Regions from separate parts of the Streptomyces sp. NPDC050504 genome, predicted to be linked through region 1. Evidence: riboswitches for the same ligand, from Rfam matches in the RefSeq annotation. Region 1 holds a riboswitch; each other region holds the start of a gene.
What was found. A riboswitch is a leader RNA that binds a small molecule or an ion and turns the genes downstream of it on or off. The one in region 1 is predicted to bind cyclic di-AMP.

Region 1 (4,386 bases):
CTTCTGGCTCGGCCTGGCCCTGCTCCAGTCGCTCTTCACCCGCGAGCACAACGCGATCTGCGACCGCCTCCACCAGGCGTACCCGAACTGGAACGACGAGGAGGTCTTCCAGCGCGCCCGGCTGGTCAATGCCGCCCTGCTCGCCAAGATCCACACCGTGGAGTGGACCCCCGCCGTCATCAGCCACCCGACCACCGTCACCGCGCTGCGCACCAACTGGTGGGGGCTCGCGGGCGAGCGGGTGCACAACCTCTTCGGCCGGATCAGCGACAGCGAGGTCGTCAGCGGCATCCCCGGCGCGAAGCACGACCACTACGGCATCCCGTACGCGCTCACCGAGGAGTTCGTCGCGGTCTACCGCATGCACCCGCTGGTGCGCGACGACTGGAAGCTGCGCGGCGCGAGCGACAACGAGACGCTGCGCGACTGTTCGTTCCGCGACATCGCGGGACCCGAGGCGCTGAAGGTCCTGGAGAGCATCTCCACGACCGACCTGCTCTACAGCTTCGGCACGCTGCACCCCGGGCTCGTCACGATGCACAACTTCCCGAAGTTCCTCCAGGAGTACGAGCGCCCCGACGGCCACCTCCAGGACCTGGCGGCCACCGACATCCTGCGCTCGCGCGAACTCGGCGTGCCCCGCTACAACGAATTCCGCCGGCTGCTGCGGCTGAAGCCCGCGGCGACCTTCGACGAGCTGACCGACAACCCCGAATGGGCCAAGGAGATCAAGCGGCTCTACGGCGGCGACGTGGAGAAGGTCGACCTCACCGTCGGCATGTTCGCCGAGAAGCTGCCGCGCGGCTTCGCCTTCAGCGACACCGCGTTCCGCATCTTCATCCTGATGGCGTCGCGCAGGCTCAACAGCGACCGGTTCTTCACCGACCACTACACCCCCGAGGTGTATTCGAAGGCCGGACTCGACTGGATCGACGACAACACGATGGTGACCGTGCTGCTGCGGCACCACCCCGAACTGCGCGCCGCGCTCGCGGGCAAGACGAACGCCTTCGTGCCCTGGAACGTCGCGGGCCGGGAGTGAGCCCGTCGGCAGCGGGCCCGTCGGCAGCGGGCCCGCCGGCCGGGAACGGAGCGGCGGGACAGGAGAGGCGGGAGGAGAGCGGATGACTGCGGGAGACCGCGCGGATCTCGTACTGGAGGGCGGCGGCGTCCGGGGACTCGGCTCGGCGGGAGCGGTGATCAGCCTCCTGGAGGACGGCTACAGCTTCCCGCGCGCCGCCGGGACCTCGGTGGGCGCCATCGCGGCGGCCTTCGTCGCCGCGGGCGTCGGCGCCAAGGAGCTGCGGGCGATCATGGACAGGCTGGACCTGGCCCGGATCCCCGACCGGGCGCCGCCCGGGATACCGCTGCTCAGCGAGGGCGTGTCGCTGCTCACCGGGCGCGGTGCCTACCGGGGCGAGTGGATCAAGGAGTGGCTGACCGAGGAGCTGGCCGACCTCGGCGTGGAGACCTTCGGCGACCTGCGGTACGACGACCCGGGCGCATCGGCCGACCTGCCGCTCGACCAGCGCTACAAGCTGGTCGTGATGGTCACCGACGTCACCCACGGGCGGCTGCTGCGGCTGCCCTGGGACTACCGGCGCTACGGCCTGGACCCGGACGAGCAGTCGGTCGCGGAAGCGGTGCGCTGCTCGCTGTCCATCCCGTTCTACTTCCAGCCCTGCACGCTGACCGACCGGGCCACGGGCGAGGAGTCCGTCATCGTCGACGGCGGCGTGCTGTCCAACTTCGCGGTGGAGATCTTCGACCGTACGGACGGCGAGGAGGCGCGCTGGCCCACCTTCGGCGTACGGATCCTGCCGGACCTGCCCGCGGGGATCGCCGAGCTCTTCCCCGCGCTGGCCGTGGTGATGTCGCCGCCGCTGAAGCTGGTGCAGCAGGTGGTGGCGACCGCACTGGTGGGCCGCGACCAGACGCAGCTGGAGCGGCCGGGCGTGCGCGACAGGACGATCACGGTGCAGTGCGCCGGGGTCGGCATCACGGACTTCCAGCTCGGGGACGAGGGGCGGGAGGCCGTGGTCGACGAGGGCAGGAAGGCGGCCGCGGAGTTCCTGCGGCGGCGGAGGGAGGAAAACTGAGGAGGGCCGAGGAGGGCTGCGTACGGCTGAGGAGGGCCGAGTACGGCTGAAGAGGCCTCCGCGCCGGGCGGGATGTCCGGATTAGGAGAATGCGCACGCATGTCTCCGGGGCCGTGAGCTGGATCATAGGCGTGACCGTGCGTCGCGACGTACAGAAGTAAATTCCTTTCCGAATCCGGGAATTGGACGCCCGTATTCGACAGAGGGTGACGAGAATCCATGCCGATCAAGAGGCATGGATTCTCGTGTTTCCCGAGTGGCTTGTTCCGGTGGAGCCGGGTCGATTACGGTCACCGTCAATCCGGGTGGACCGCCGAATCCTGCCACCTCCCGGAATCCGCACCCATCCACGTGTGGCAGGAGCGGGGGACCCAGGCAGTACGCCGAGACACCTCGGCTCGGGGTGAAGCCGCGCAGCAGCGCGGCCGGGCATCTCCAGCCCGAACCCGACAGCTCACCTCGCAGGCGCCGGAGAGGAATTCGCCATGCCCGCGAAGGGTAAGCACCGCCGTCCGAAGTCGAATCCCGTCTCCCGCGGCATGGTCGTCGCAGGGACCGGCGGCGCCGCACTGGCGCTGCCGCTGTTCGCCGCCACCGGCGCGAACGCCGCTCAGAAGGCGGCGCCCGCCGCCGCTCCCGCCGCGTCCGTCGCCGCTTCCGCCCAGACCTCCGCCCATGCCTCCGTCCAGGTCGCGGTCAAGGCCGCGCCGCAGGCCGCGCCCGCGCAGGCGGCGCCGGCCACCACCACCTACTCCGTGCGGACCGGCGACCACCTCTCGAAGATCGCCGACGAGCACCGCCTGGCGGGCGGCTGGCAGAAGCTGTACGCGGACAACCGCGCGACCGTCGGCGACGACCCCGGGTTCATCCTGCCCGGCATGAAGCTGACCCTCGGCGGCAAGGCGAAGGGCGGCGCGGCGGCGGAGTCCCGCGAGGCCGCGCCGCGCGCCGAGCGCTCGCACAAGGAGCAGGTGCCGAAGGCGTCGTACTCCTCGGGCGACCAGGGCTCGTCGGAGTCCTCCGGCGACCGCGGTTCGTCGAACGACCGGGGCTCGTCCTCCGGCGAGGAGCGCGGCCGGGAGTCCGGCGGTTCCGGGCGCGTCAGCGGCGGCGGCTTCACCACCCCCGTCTCCGGCGCCAACGTCACCACCCAGTACCGCGCGTCGGGCTCCAGCTGGTCCAGCGGCTACCACACGGGCGTGGACTTCGCGGCCTCGTCCGGCACCACCGTCAGGGCCGTGGGCGCGGGCACCGTCGTCTCGGCCGGCTGGTCCGGCGCGTACGGCAACGAGGTCGTCATCCGCCACACGGACGGCACCTACTCCCAGTACGCGCACCTGTCCTCGCTCGGCGTCTCCTCCGGGCAGGACGTCGACGGCGGCGACCGGATCGGCTACTCGGGCTCCACCGGAAACTCCACCGGACCGCACCTCCACTTCGAGATCCGCACCGGCCCCGGCTACGGCTCGGACATCGACCCGGTCTCCTACCTCCGGAGCCACGGCGTCTCGCTCTGACCCGCCGGCCCCTCGGAGCGCCCGGCCGGGCACCTCGCGGTCCGCGCGGCGCCCCCGTCCCGCCCCCGCCCCTCCCCGGGCAGGGGCGGGGGCGGGGGCGCCGCGCGCATTCGCGCTTATTCCGGCTTTACCAAAAACTGACCGGGTGGGCTATGTCACCCCACGTCAACCCCTTATTACGGTCGCGTAAGTCACAATCGGACAGGCAGGATGTTCGTTTGTGGCAGACGATTCGAGATTCAATAACAGTGGCGCCATCGGGTCGTACGCGGCTGTCGGCGACAGCTTCACCGAGGGCGTCGGAGACCCCGGCCCCGACGGAACCTTCGTCGGCTGGGCCGACCGGCTCGCCGTCCTCCTCGCCGACCAGCTCCCCGAACACGCCTTCCACTACGCCAACCTTGCCGTCCGCGGCAGGCTCCTCGACCAGATCGTCGAGGAACAGGTCCCGCGCGCCAAGGAACTCGCCCCCGACCTGGTGACCTTCTGCGCGGGCGGCAACGACATCATCCGCCCCGGCACCGACCCGGACGAGGTCGCCGAGCGCTTCGAGCGTGCCGTCGCCGACCTGGCCTCCTCGGTCGGCACGGTCATGGTGACCACCGGCTTCGACACCCGGGGCGTGGCCCTGCTGCGCCATCTGCGCGGCAAGATCGCCACGTACAACGGCCACGTGCGGGCCATCGCGGACCGCTACGGCTGCCCGGTGCTCGACCTGTGGTCCCTCAAGTCCGTCCAGGACCGGCGCGCCTGGGACGACGACCGGCTGC
Region 2 (4,386 bases), on a different contig from region 1:
CATGTCAGCACCGTCAAAGTGCGGGAGCGATGCGGGAGCGGACTCCCTTGGATCACCCCCTCGCGGACTCCCCGAGACCACCCCACCTGGACGAGGTACAGCCTCTGACCTGCGCAGGAGTCCGCGAGCGGGATCAAGATCCTCCGAGCTGGACGATCTCCTTTCGACTTTTAATCCGTTGGTTGTCGGTTCGAGTCCGACATGGCCTACCGACCGGAGGGTCGTCACCGACCCTCCGAACCGCACGCACCGCGGCCCGACCGGGACTTCCCGGTCGGGCCGCGGTGCGTTGCCCCGGCGCGGGGTGCTCGCGAGCCCGGTGCGCGCCCATGAGTTCTGACGGGTGCCTGCTGGGCGTCTGACGGGTGCCCGGCGGGTGCCTAGCGGGCGCCCAGCAGGTGCCCGGTGGGTCCCTTTCGGACCCGTCCCGCGCCACCCCGCCGAAACGTGGTTTTGATCTTGCTCCGGATGGCGTAAGGTTGTGTTCACCGACGCGGGGTGGAGCAGCTCGGTAGCTCGCTGGGCTCATAACCCAGAGGTCGCAGGTTCAAATCCTGTCCCCGCTACTGAAGACGAAAGCCCGGATTCCCAGGAATCCGGGCCTTCGTCGTGTCCGTCCCCCGGTTGGCCGACGCGGGCTCGCCGTACGGCGCTCCTGCGGACAGCCTGGACGGGGCGCGGTACCGTCCGCGGCCGTGCGCGGAGCGAGCGGGAGATCACCGGTGGGGCAGAGCGAACGGAGCGGCGAGGAGAAGAGCACCGGAAGGCTCCGGCGGTTCGTGCGGGTGCTGCCCGCCCTGATGATCGTCATCGGGTACCTCTTCGACTCGCTCACCCCTCCCGCGTACACCGCGTCCCCGATCTTCGCCGCCGCGCCCCTCGTCGCCGCCCCCTTCTTCTCGCTGCGCGTCACCGCGCTCACCGGCTTCGCCGCCGTGCTCGCCGTGTTCCTGCTCGACCTCGCCGACCACGGCTCCGGCCAGGTGCAGGCGATCACCGAACTGCTGACCGTCCTCACCGTCGCCGCGCTCGCGCTGCTCATCAACCGCGTCGTGCGCCGCAGCGGCGAGCGCCTCGCCTCCGCGCGCGTCATCGCCGAGACCGCGCAGCGCGCCGTGCTGCCCACGCCCGCGGAGCGCATCGGCGGGCTACAGGTCGCGGCGCGGTACGAGGCGGCGCAGGCGGACGCGTTCATCGGGGGCGACCTGTTCGCCGTGCAGGAGACGCCCCACGGGGTGCGGCTCGTCGTCGGGGACGTGCGCGGCAAGGGGCTCGGCGCGGTGGAGGCGGTCGCCGTCGTCATCGGCGCCTTCCGGGAGGCCGCCGAGCAGGAGAGCTCGCTGGAGGCCGTCGCCGGACGGCTGGAGCGGGCGCTCGCCCGCGAGGGCACGCGGCGGGACGGCCTCGACGCCTTCGAGGGGTTCACCACCGCCGTGCTCGCGGAGGTCCCGCGCGGCGAGGGGGTCGTACGGCTGGTCAACCGCGGCCACCCCGAGCCGCTGCTGCTGTACGCGGACGGGGCGGCCGAACTCCTCGAACCGGGCGAGCACGCGCTGCCGCTGGGCATGGGCGACCTGGGGACGTGGCCGGACCGCTCCGACGTGCGGCCGTTCCCCGCCGGCGCGACGCTGCTCTTCTACACCGACGGGCTCTCCGAGGCGCGGGACGCGGCCGGGGTCTTCTACGAGCCTGCCGCCCGCCTCGCCGGGCGGATCTTCCCCGGGCCCGAGGAGCTGCTCGACGCGCTCACCGACGACGTCCGGCTGCACACGGGCGGCGGGGGCTCGGACGACATGGCGCTGCTCGCGGTGGCGCGCCCGGGAGCGGGCCAGCCCGAGCGGCGCACGACCGTGAAGATCGTCAGCAACGGTACGTAGTCGAAGGGCACCGCTGCGCATAACATTTGACACAACGTCAGAAACCGACCTGTTGCCGGTGTGGATCGAGGGGCACTCAAATTGCCGGGTTTAGGGGTCCTTTGTAGCCATAAGTTCTGGCCGATCCGATGAACGATCAGTGGGAACAGCTTGGAATTCCGTTCGTGTGTCTATTAACGTTCGATAACGCAGCGCGGTCGTCCCAGCCGTCGCAAGAGACGGCGCCGCGCGCGAACGCCGAATTCCGCAAGGGAACCGGGGAACCAATCCTTGGGGTGAATCGGGTCGAACGTGACCCGTAGGAGACCTTCCTGCTCCGAACCCGTCAGCTAACCCGGTAGGCGTGAAGGAAGGAAAGGAGTGCGCCTCCGTGGCGTCCAACAGTCCTGCTCCCGAAGCTCCCTTCGCGACCGGTTTCTCCGGATCCGCCGGTCCGTCGGACGTTCCCGGGGGTGAGGACGAGCGCAGCTGGGGCGAGTGGAACCCGACCGCGGAATCGATTCGTCCGGTCCGCGGCAAGCACCGTGTCGCCAAGCAGCGCGGGCTCGCCCGCAGCTCCACCGTCCTCGGTGTCGGCGTCATCGCGGCCGTCGGCGCGGGCGGCATCGCCACCGCGCAGGACAAGCCCCCGGTCTCCATCACCCTTCCCGACCTGCCGGTCGTCGGCGCCCTCTTCGAGGAGGAGCCGGACGCCAAGACCGAGGCCGCCCAGGCCGCGGACGCCGCCCCCCTCTCCACCGCGGGCGTCACCACCGCCGAGGCGCAGCAGGGCAGCACCGACGCGGGCGAGGCGCTGCGCGCCAGGATCCTCCAGCAGGCCGAGCAGCAGCAGGCGAGCGCCGACGCGCAGGCCGGGGCCGCCGCGAAGGCGGCCGCGGAGAAGGCGGCCGCCGAGCAGGCCGCCAAGCAGCAGAGCGAGGCCGAGAAGAAGGCCGCCGAGGCGAAGCGCAAGGCCGAGGAGGCCGCCAAGGCCAAGGCCGAGGCGGAGCGCCTGGCGAAGCTCGCCGCGAGCTTCTCGCTGCCCCTCTCCTCGTACTCCATCACCGCCGTCTACGGCCAGTCCGGCTCCATGTGGTCCTCGGGCCAGCACACCGGCCTGGACTTCGCCGCCCCCAGAGGCACCCCGCTCAAGGCCGTCCACAGCGCCACGGTCAAGTCGGCCGGCTGGCACAACTCGTACGGCTACCTCACCGTCCTGGAGCTGGAGGACGGCACCGAGGTCTGGTACGCCCACCAGTCCTCGATCTCCGTCAGCGTCGGCCAGAAGGTCAGCACCGGCCAGGTCATCGGCAACGTCGGCGCGAGCGGCAACGTGACCGGCGAGCACCTGCACATGGAGGTGCACACGCCGGGCGGCGGCGGCATCGACCCGGGCGCGTGGCTGCGCTCCAAGGGCCTCACCTACTGAGGTCCCCCGCTCTTCCGAGCCACCGGCGGCTCTGGCGCTCACCCCCCGACGCCAGAGCCGCCGGTTCTTTCGTGCGGTGTGTACGGGTCGTGAAATCGCGCTCAGGACGGGCGCGCGCCGGAATAGCGCGGCTCCCGGGCGAGGTTGATCCGCTCATGACCACACTTCGCCGCCTCGGCGCCTCCGACCTCGCCGTCTTCCCGCTTGCCCTCGGCGCCAACGTCTTCGGCTGGACCGCGGACGAGGAGCAGTCGTTCGCGGTGCTCGACGCGTACGCCGCCGCGGGCGGCAACTTCATCGACACCGCCGACTCCTACTCCGCCTGGGTCGACGGCAACGAGGGCGGCGAGTCCGAGACCGTCATCGGCAACTGGCTGGCCTCGCGCGGCAACCGCGACGACGTCGTCATCGCCACGAAGGTCGGGGCGCACCCCGAGTACAAGGGGCTCGCGCCCGCGACGGTCAAGGGGGCGGTCGAGGAGTCGCTGCGGCGGCTGCGCACCGACCGCATCGACCTCTACTACACGCACTTCGACGACCCCGCCGTGCCGGTGGAGGAGATCGTGACGGCGCTCGACCAGCTGGTGCGCGAGGGCAAGGTGCGGGAGGTCGCCGCGTCGAACATCTCGCCGGAACGGCTCCGTGACTCGCTGGACTTCGCGGACCGCGAGGGCCTCGCCAAGTACGTGGCCCTCCAGCCGCACTACAACCTCGTGTCGCGCGACACCTACGAGGGGCGGCTCCAGGAGACCGCGTCCCGCGCGGGCCTCGCGGCGGTGCCCTACTACGCGCTCGCCGCGGGCTTCCTGACGGGCAAGTACCGGGAGGGCGCGCGGGTGGAGAGCGCGCGGGCCGCGGGGGCCGGCAAGCACCTGGAGACCGAGCGGGGGCGGCGGGTGCTCGCGGCGCTGGACGGGATCGCGCGGGAGCGGGGGGCCGCGGTGGCGAGCGTCGCGCTCGCGTGGCTGGCGGCGCGGCCGACGGTGGTCGCGCCGATCGCCTCGGCGAGGACGCCGGAGCAGCTGCCGGCGCTGCTCGCCGTCGCGGAGCTGGAACTGACGGAGGCGGAGGTCGGGGCGCTGAACAGGGCGTCCGCGTAAG
Region 3 (4,386 bases), on a different contig from region 1:
TCAACGCCGCCTCCATGCTCGCGGTGCTCGGTCTGGGCGCGCAGGGCGGCGAAGAGGTCGTGCTGACCTCCGACGCCGAGGGCGCAGAGGCCGCGCTGGACCGTCTGGCGAAGCTGGTCGCCGAGGGCCTGGACGAGCTCCCCGAGACCGTCTGAGTGACCTTCAGGGGTCTCGCACCCCGCGCACGGGCCGCGCCGCCCGGGACGACGTCCCGGGCGGCGCGGCTCTTTCGTGCCCGTGGGGGGCTGTGTGCTGTACGGAAATCCAGTGCGGGCACCGTACGGAAATCCAGCGCGGCCACAATTGACCGCACCCCCAAATTGCGCACCCCGAAATGGCGCACCCGAATGAGGCACCCGGAAATTCGAAATCGGGCGCGCACGCATTGCCGCGTCTTCGTGTTCTCGGGCGTCTCTTTTGTACGACACCCGTGTTAAGCGCGCGCACCGACCGTGTTGACGGCGTGTTGCGAAGTCCTCGCGGCGGTCCGCAGCCGGTGCGCGCCCACCGCGCGCTCGGCGTGCAGCGCCACCAGGGCCCGCGCCCGCTCCGCGTCGCCGCGCGCCACCGCGTCCACGATCGCGCCGTGCTCGGCCCAGGACTCCACAGGACGGGCCGGCTGCTCCACCGCGTACATCCAGGCGATCTTGTGCCGGAGCTGGCCGAGCAGCGCGGTGAGCCCCTGGCTGCCGGACGCCTGGGCCAGCGTCTCGTGGAACCAGCCGCCCAGTGACCTCAGGTCCTCGCCCCGGCCCGCCCGCTCCTGGCCGAGCCGCACCAGCCCGCGCAGCACCTTCAGGTGCGCGTCGGTGCGCCGTCGGGCCGCGCGCGCCGCGCCCAGCGGCTCCAGCAGCATCCGCATCTCCAGCAGGTCGGCCGCGTCCTGCTCGGACGGCTCCGCGACGCACGCGCCCGCGTGCCTGCGGGTGGTCACGAAGCCCTCCGACTCCAGGGTGCGCAGCGCCTCGCGGACCGGGACGCGGGAGACCCCGTACCTCTTCGCGAGGAGTTCTTCCGTGAGCCGGCTGCCGCGTTCGTAGACACCGGAGACGATGTCGGCGCGGATCGCCGTACAGACCGAATGGGCCGGAATGCGCATGCCTCAACCTCCGCATTCATTCGTTTCGGTGACTCTAGAACAAAGTGCGGGAATTTCCGACGGCCACCGGGAATTCTGCGGCTTCTTTTCGCCGGTCGGCTCGCGCGCGGCGGGATCGGCGCGCACGCGCCGAAGGCCCCGGCTCCGGGAGGGGAGCCAGGGCCTTCGGGGAGGACGTGCTTCGGGGGCGGACCGCCGTCAGACGTTCACGCCGTGCGAGCGCAGGTACGCGACCGGGTTGATGTCCGAGCCGTAGTCGGGGCTCGTACGGGCCTCGAAGTGCAGGTGCGGGCCCGTGGAGTTGCCGGTCGAGCCGGAGACGCCGATCTGCTGGCCCGGGGTGACGCTCTGGCCGACCGAGACGGTGATGGCCGAGAGGTGGCCGTACTGCGTGTACGTGCCGTCGTTCATGCGGAGCACGACGTTGTTGCCGTACGCGCCGCCCCAGCCCGCCTCCACGACGGTGCCCGAGCCGACGGCGACGACGGTGCTGCCGGAGGCGGCGCGGAAGTCGACACCGGAGTGGCTGCCGGATGACCAGAGCGAACCGCCGGTCTTGTAGCCGGTGGTGACGTTCGAACCGGCGACGGGGAGCTGGAAGGAGTTCAGGCGCTTGCGCTCGGCATCGCGGGCGGCGCGCTCCTTGGCGGCACGGATCTCCTTGGCGCGGGCCTCGGCCTTGCGCTTGGCCTCCGCCTTGGCACGGGCCTCGGCCGCGGCCTTCTCGGCCGCCGCCTGCTGGGCCTCGGCCTGGGCGTCGATCTGGTCGGCGAGGGTGTCGCCGATCACGATGGCCTGGCCGATGCCGGTGTCCTCGACGGAGGGGGTCCCGGTGTCCGCGGCGAGCGCCGGGGAGGCGAGGCCGCCGACGACTCCGGTGGTGGCGAGGGCCGCGACACCGACGACCTGCGCGCTCTTGCGCGTCAGTCGGCTGGGGGCACGGTGCTTCCCGGTGGCACGGGTGAACGCCATGAAGTGGCTGGTCCTTTCCTTCCTTCTCGCCTACCGGGTTAGCTGACGGGTTCGGAGCAGGAAGGTCTCCTACGGTCGCCCCTGCGACAGGACTTCCGATTCACCCCAGGGACTGAGTGGGTCCCCGGCTCCCCAGGCTCGCGCCTGACGGGGACTCGGCGATGACTGCTCCCGGTGCCGCGGGTGCGGCGGGTGCATCTGGCGGGGCAGCAGGAAGGACGCTAAGCGGCTCGTCTTTCAATCACCAAACAGAGACGCCTTTTTGTAGCGCACGCCACAGGGCAGAGGGGCAACCTCCCTGATAAACCGGACAAAAGGGAAGGGTCTCGACGTATCACACCGTCGAGACCCTTCCCCAGGACTCCGTCGAACCGGTCCGTAATTGGCCGGTTCCAGCCCGTGAGCGGTCGGCGATCAGCCCGTGACGACCGTCACTTCACCGATGCCCAGCGCCTTGACCGGCTCCGCGATCTGCGCCGCGTCGCCCACCAGGACCGTCACCAGACGGTCCGCCGGGAAGGCGCTCACCACGGCGGAGGTCGCCTCGACGGTGCCCGTCTCGACGAGGCGCGCGTACACCTGCGCCTGGAAGTCGTCCGGCAGGTACTGCTCGACCTGGTCGGCCAGCGTGGCGGCGACGGAGGCCGCCGTCTCGTACTTCAGCGGGGCGACGCCCACCAGGTTCTGCACGGCGACGTCGCGCTCGGCGTCGGTCAGGCCGTCGGCCGCCAGCGTGCGCAGCACCTTCCACAGGTCGTCCAGCGCGGGCCCGGTGGACTCGGTGTCCACCGAGCCGCTGATGGCGAGCATGGCCGCGCCCGTGCCGTCGGCCGACGAGCGCAGCACCTGGCCGAAGGAGCGCACGCCGTAGGTGTAGCCCTTCTCCTCGCGCAGCACCCGGTCGAGCCGGGAGGTGAGCGTGCCGCCCAGGCAGTACGTGCCGAGGACCTGCGCGGGCCAGACCCGGTCGTGCCGGTCGGGCCCGATGCGGCCGATCAGCAGCTGCGTCTGTACGGCCCCGGGACGGTCCACGATCACCACGCGGCCGGTGTCGTCCGCCGTGATCGGCGGGACGGTGCTGCGCTCGGCGGTGTCGGCCGTCCAGGCACCCAGGGTTTCCGCGAGCAGCGCGGGCAGGTCGACGCCCGCGAGGTCGCCGACGATCACGGCGGTGGCCGTCGAGGGGCGGACGTGCGCCTCGTAGAAGGCGCGGACGGCCGCCGAGTCGATCCGGGCGACGGTCTCCTCGGTGCCCTGGCGGGGGCGCGACATCCGGGACTCGGCGGGGAACAGTTCCTTGGAGAGCTGCTTGGCCGCGCGGCGGGCCGGGTTGGCCGCCTCGTGCGGGATCTCGTCCAGCCGGTTGCGCACCAGCCGGTCGATCTCGTCGTCCGCGAACGCGGGGGCGCGCAGCGCCTCGGCGAGCAGCCCGAGCGCCTTGGCCAGACGGGAGACCGGGACCTCCAGGGAGACCCGGACGCCCGCGTGGTCGGCGTGCGCGTCGAAGGTGGCGCCGCACCGCTCCAGCTCGGCGGCGAACTCCTCGGCGGAGCGCTTGTCGGTGCCCTCGGTGAAGGCACGCGCCATGATCGTGGCCACGCCGTCCAGACCGGCGGGCTCGGCGTTCAGCGGGGCGTCGAGGCAGATCTCGACGGCCACCACCTGCTGGCCGGGGCGGTGGCAGCTGAGCACCGTCAGACCGCCCGGCAGCGCGCCGCGCTCGGGCGCGGGGAAGGCCCACGGGGTGGCGGGGCCGGCCGTCGGCTGCGGGTGGAACTCCATGGACACGACGGCCTCGGTCACTGGTCCGCCCCCTCTTCTTCCTCGGTGTCGTTCTTGGCCGGGAGCGGCTCGTACACCAGCACCGCCCTGTTGTCGGGCCGCAGGCGCGCGGCCGCGGCCTCGCGGACCTCGTCCGCCGTGACGTCCAGGACGCGCTGTACGGCCGTCAGCGCCAGCTGCGGGTCGCCGAACAGCACCGCGTACCGGCACAGTTCGTCGGAGCGGCCCGCGACCGTGCCGAGCCGGTCCAGCCACTCGCGCTCCAGCTGGGCCTGGGCGCGCTCCATCTCCTCGGGCGTGGGGCCCTCTTCTGCGAAGCGGGCCAGCTCCTCGTCGACGGCGGCCTCGATGTCGGGCACGTCGACGCCGCCGGAGGTCTTCACGTCCAGCCAGCCCAGCGAGGGGGCGCCCGACAGCCGCAGCAGGCCGAAGCCCGCGGCGACGGCCGTGCGGTCGCGGCGCACCAGGCGGTTGTGGAGCCGGGACGACTCGCCGCCGCCCAGCACGGTCAGCGCCAGGTCGGCCGCGTCGCA

Region 2: linked by a shared signal. The riboswitch ahead of ACIBNE_RS15290 (M23 family metallopeptidase) and the one ahead of ACIBNE_RS01830 (peptidoglycan DD-metalloendopeptidase family protein) in region 1 are both predicted to bind cyclic di-AMP.
Region 3: linked by a shared signal. The riboswitch ahead of ACIBNE_RS36695 (M23 family metallopeptidase) and the one ahead of ACIBNE_RS01830 (peptidoglycan DD-metalloendopeptidase family protein) in region 1 are both predicted to bind cyclic di-AMP.

What each region holds. Positions count from the first base shown of each region.
Region 1 is NZ_JBITHO010000001.1:421,642-426,027, forward strand. It holds gene ACIBNE_RS01820 (peroxidase family protein) at 1-1,042, shown strand, start outside; gene ACIBNE_RS01825 (patatin-like phospholipase family protein) at 1,125-2,099, shown strand; cyclic di-AMP (ydaO/yuaA leader) riboswitch at 2,401-2,580, shown strand; gene ACIBNE_RS01830 (peptidoglycan DD-metalloendopeptidase family protein) at 2,585-3,616, shown strand; gene ACIBNE_RS01835 (SGNH/GDSL hydrolase family protein) at 3,837-4,386, shown strand, end outside.
Region 2 is NZ_JBITHO010000003.1:979,761-984,146, forward strand. It holds tRNA gene ACIBNE_RS15280 (tRNA-Met) at 493-566, shown strand; gene ACIBNE_RS15285 (PP2C family protein-serine/threonine phosphatase) at 723-1,877, shown strand; cyclic di-AMP (ydaO/yuaA leader) riboswitch at 2,103-2,236, shown strand; gene ACIBNE_RS15290 (M23 family metallopeptidase) at 2,248-3,285, shown strand; gene ACIBNE_RS15295 (aldo/keto reductase) at 3,441-4,385, shown strand.
Region 3 is NZ_JBITHO010000013.1:125,008-129,393, reverse strand. It holds gene ACIBNE_RS36705 (HPr family phosphocarrier protein) at 1-155, shown strand, start outside; gene ACIBNE_RS36700 (GntR family transcriptional regulator) at 434-1,099, opposite strand; gene ACIBNE_RS36695 (M23 family metallopeptidase) at 1,298-2,071, opposite strand; cyclic di-AMP (ydaO/yuaA leader) riboswitch at 2,084-2,242, opposite strand; gene ACIBNE_RS36690 (M16 family metallopeptidase) at 2,486-3,853, opposite strand; gene ACIBNE_RS36685 (M16 family metallopeptidase) at 3,871-4,386, opposite strand, start outside.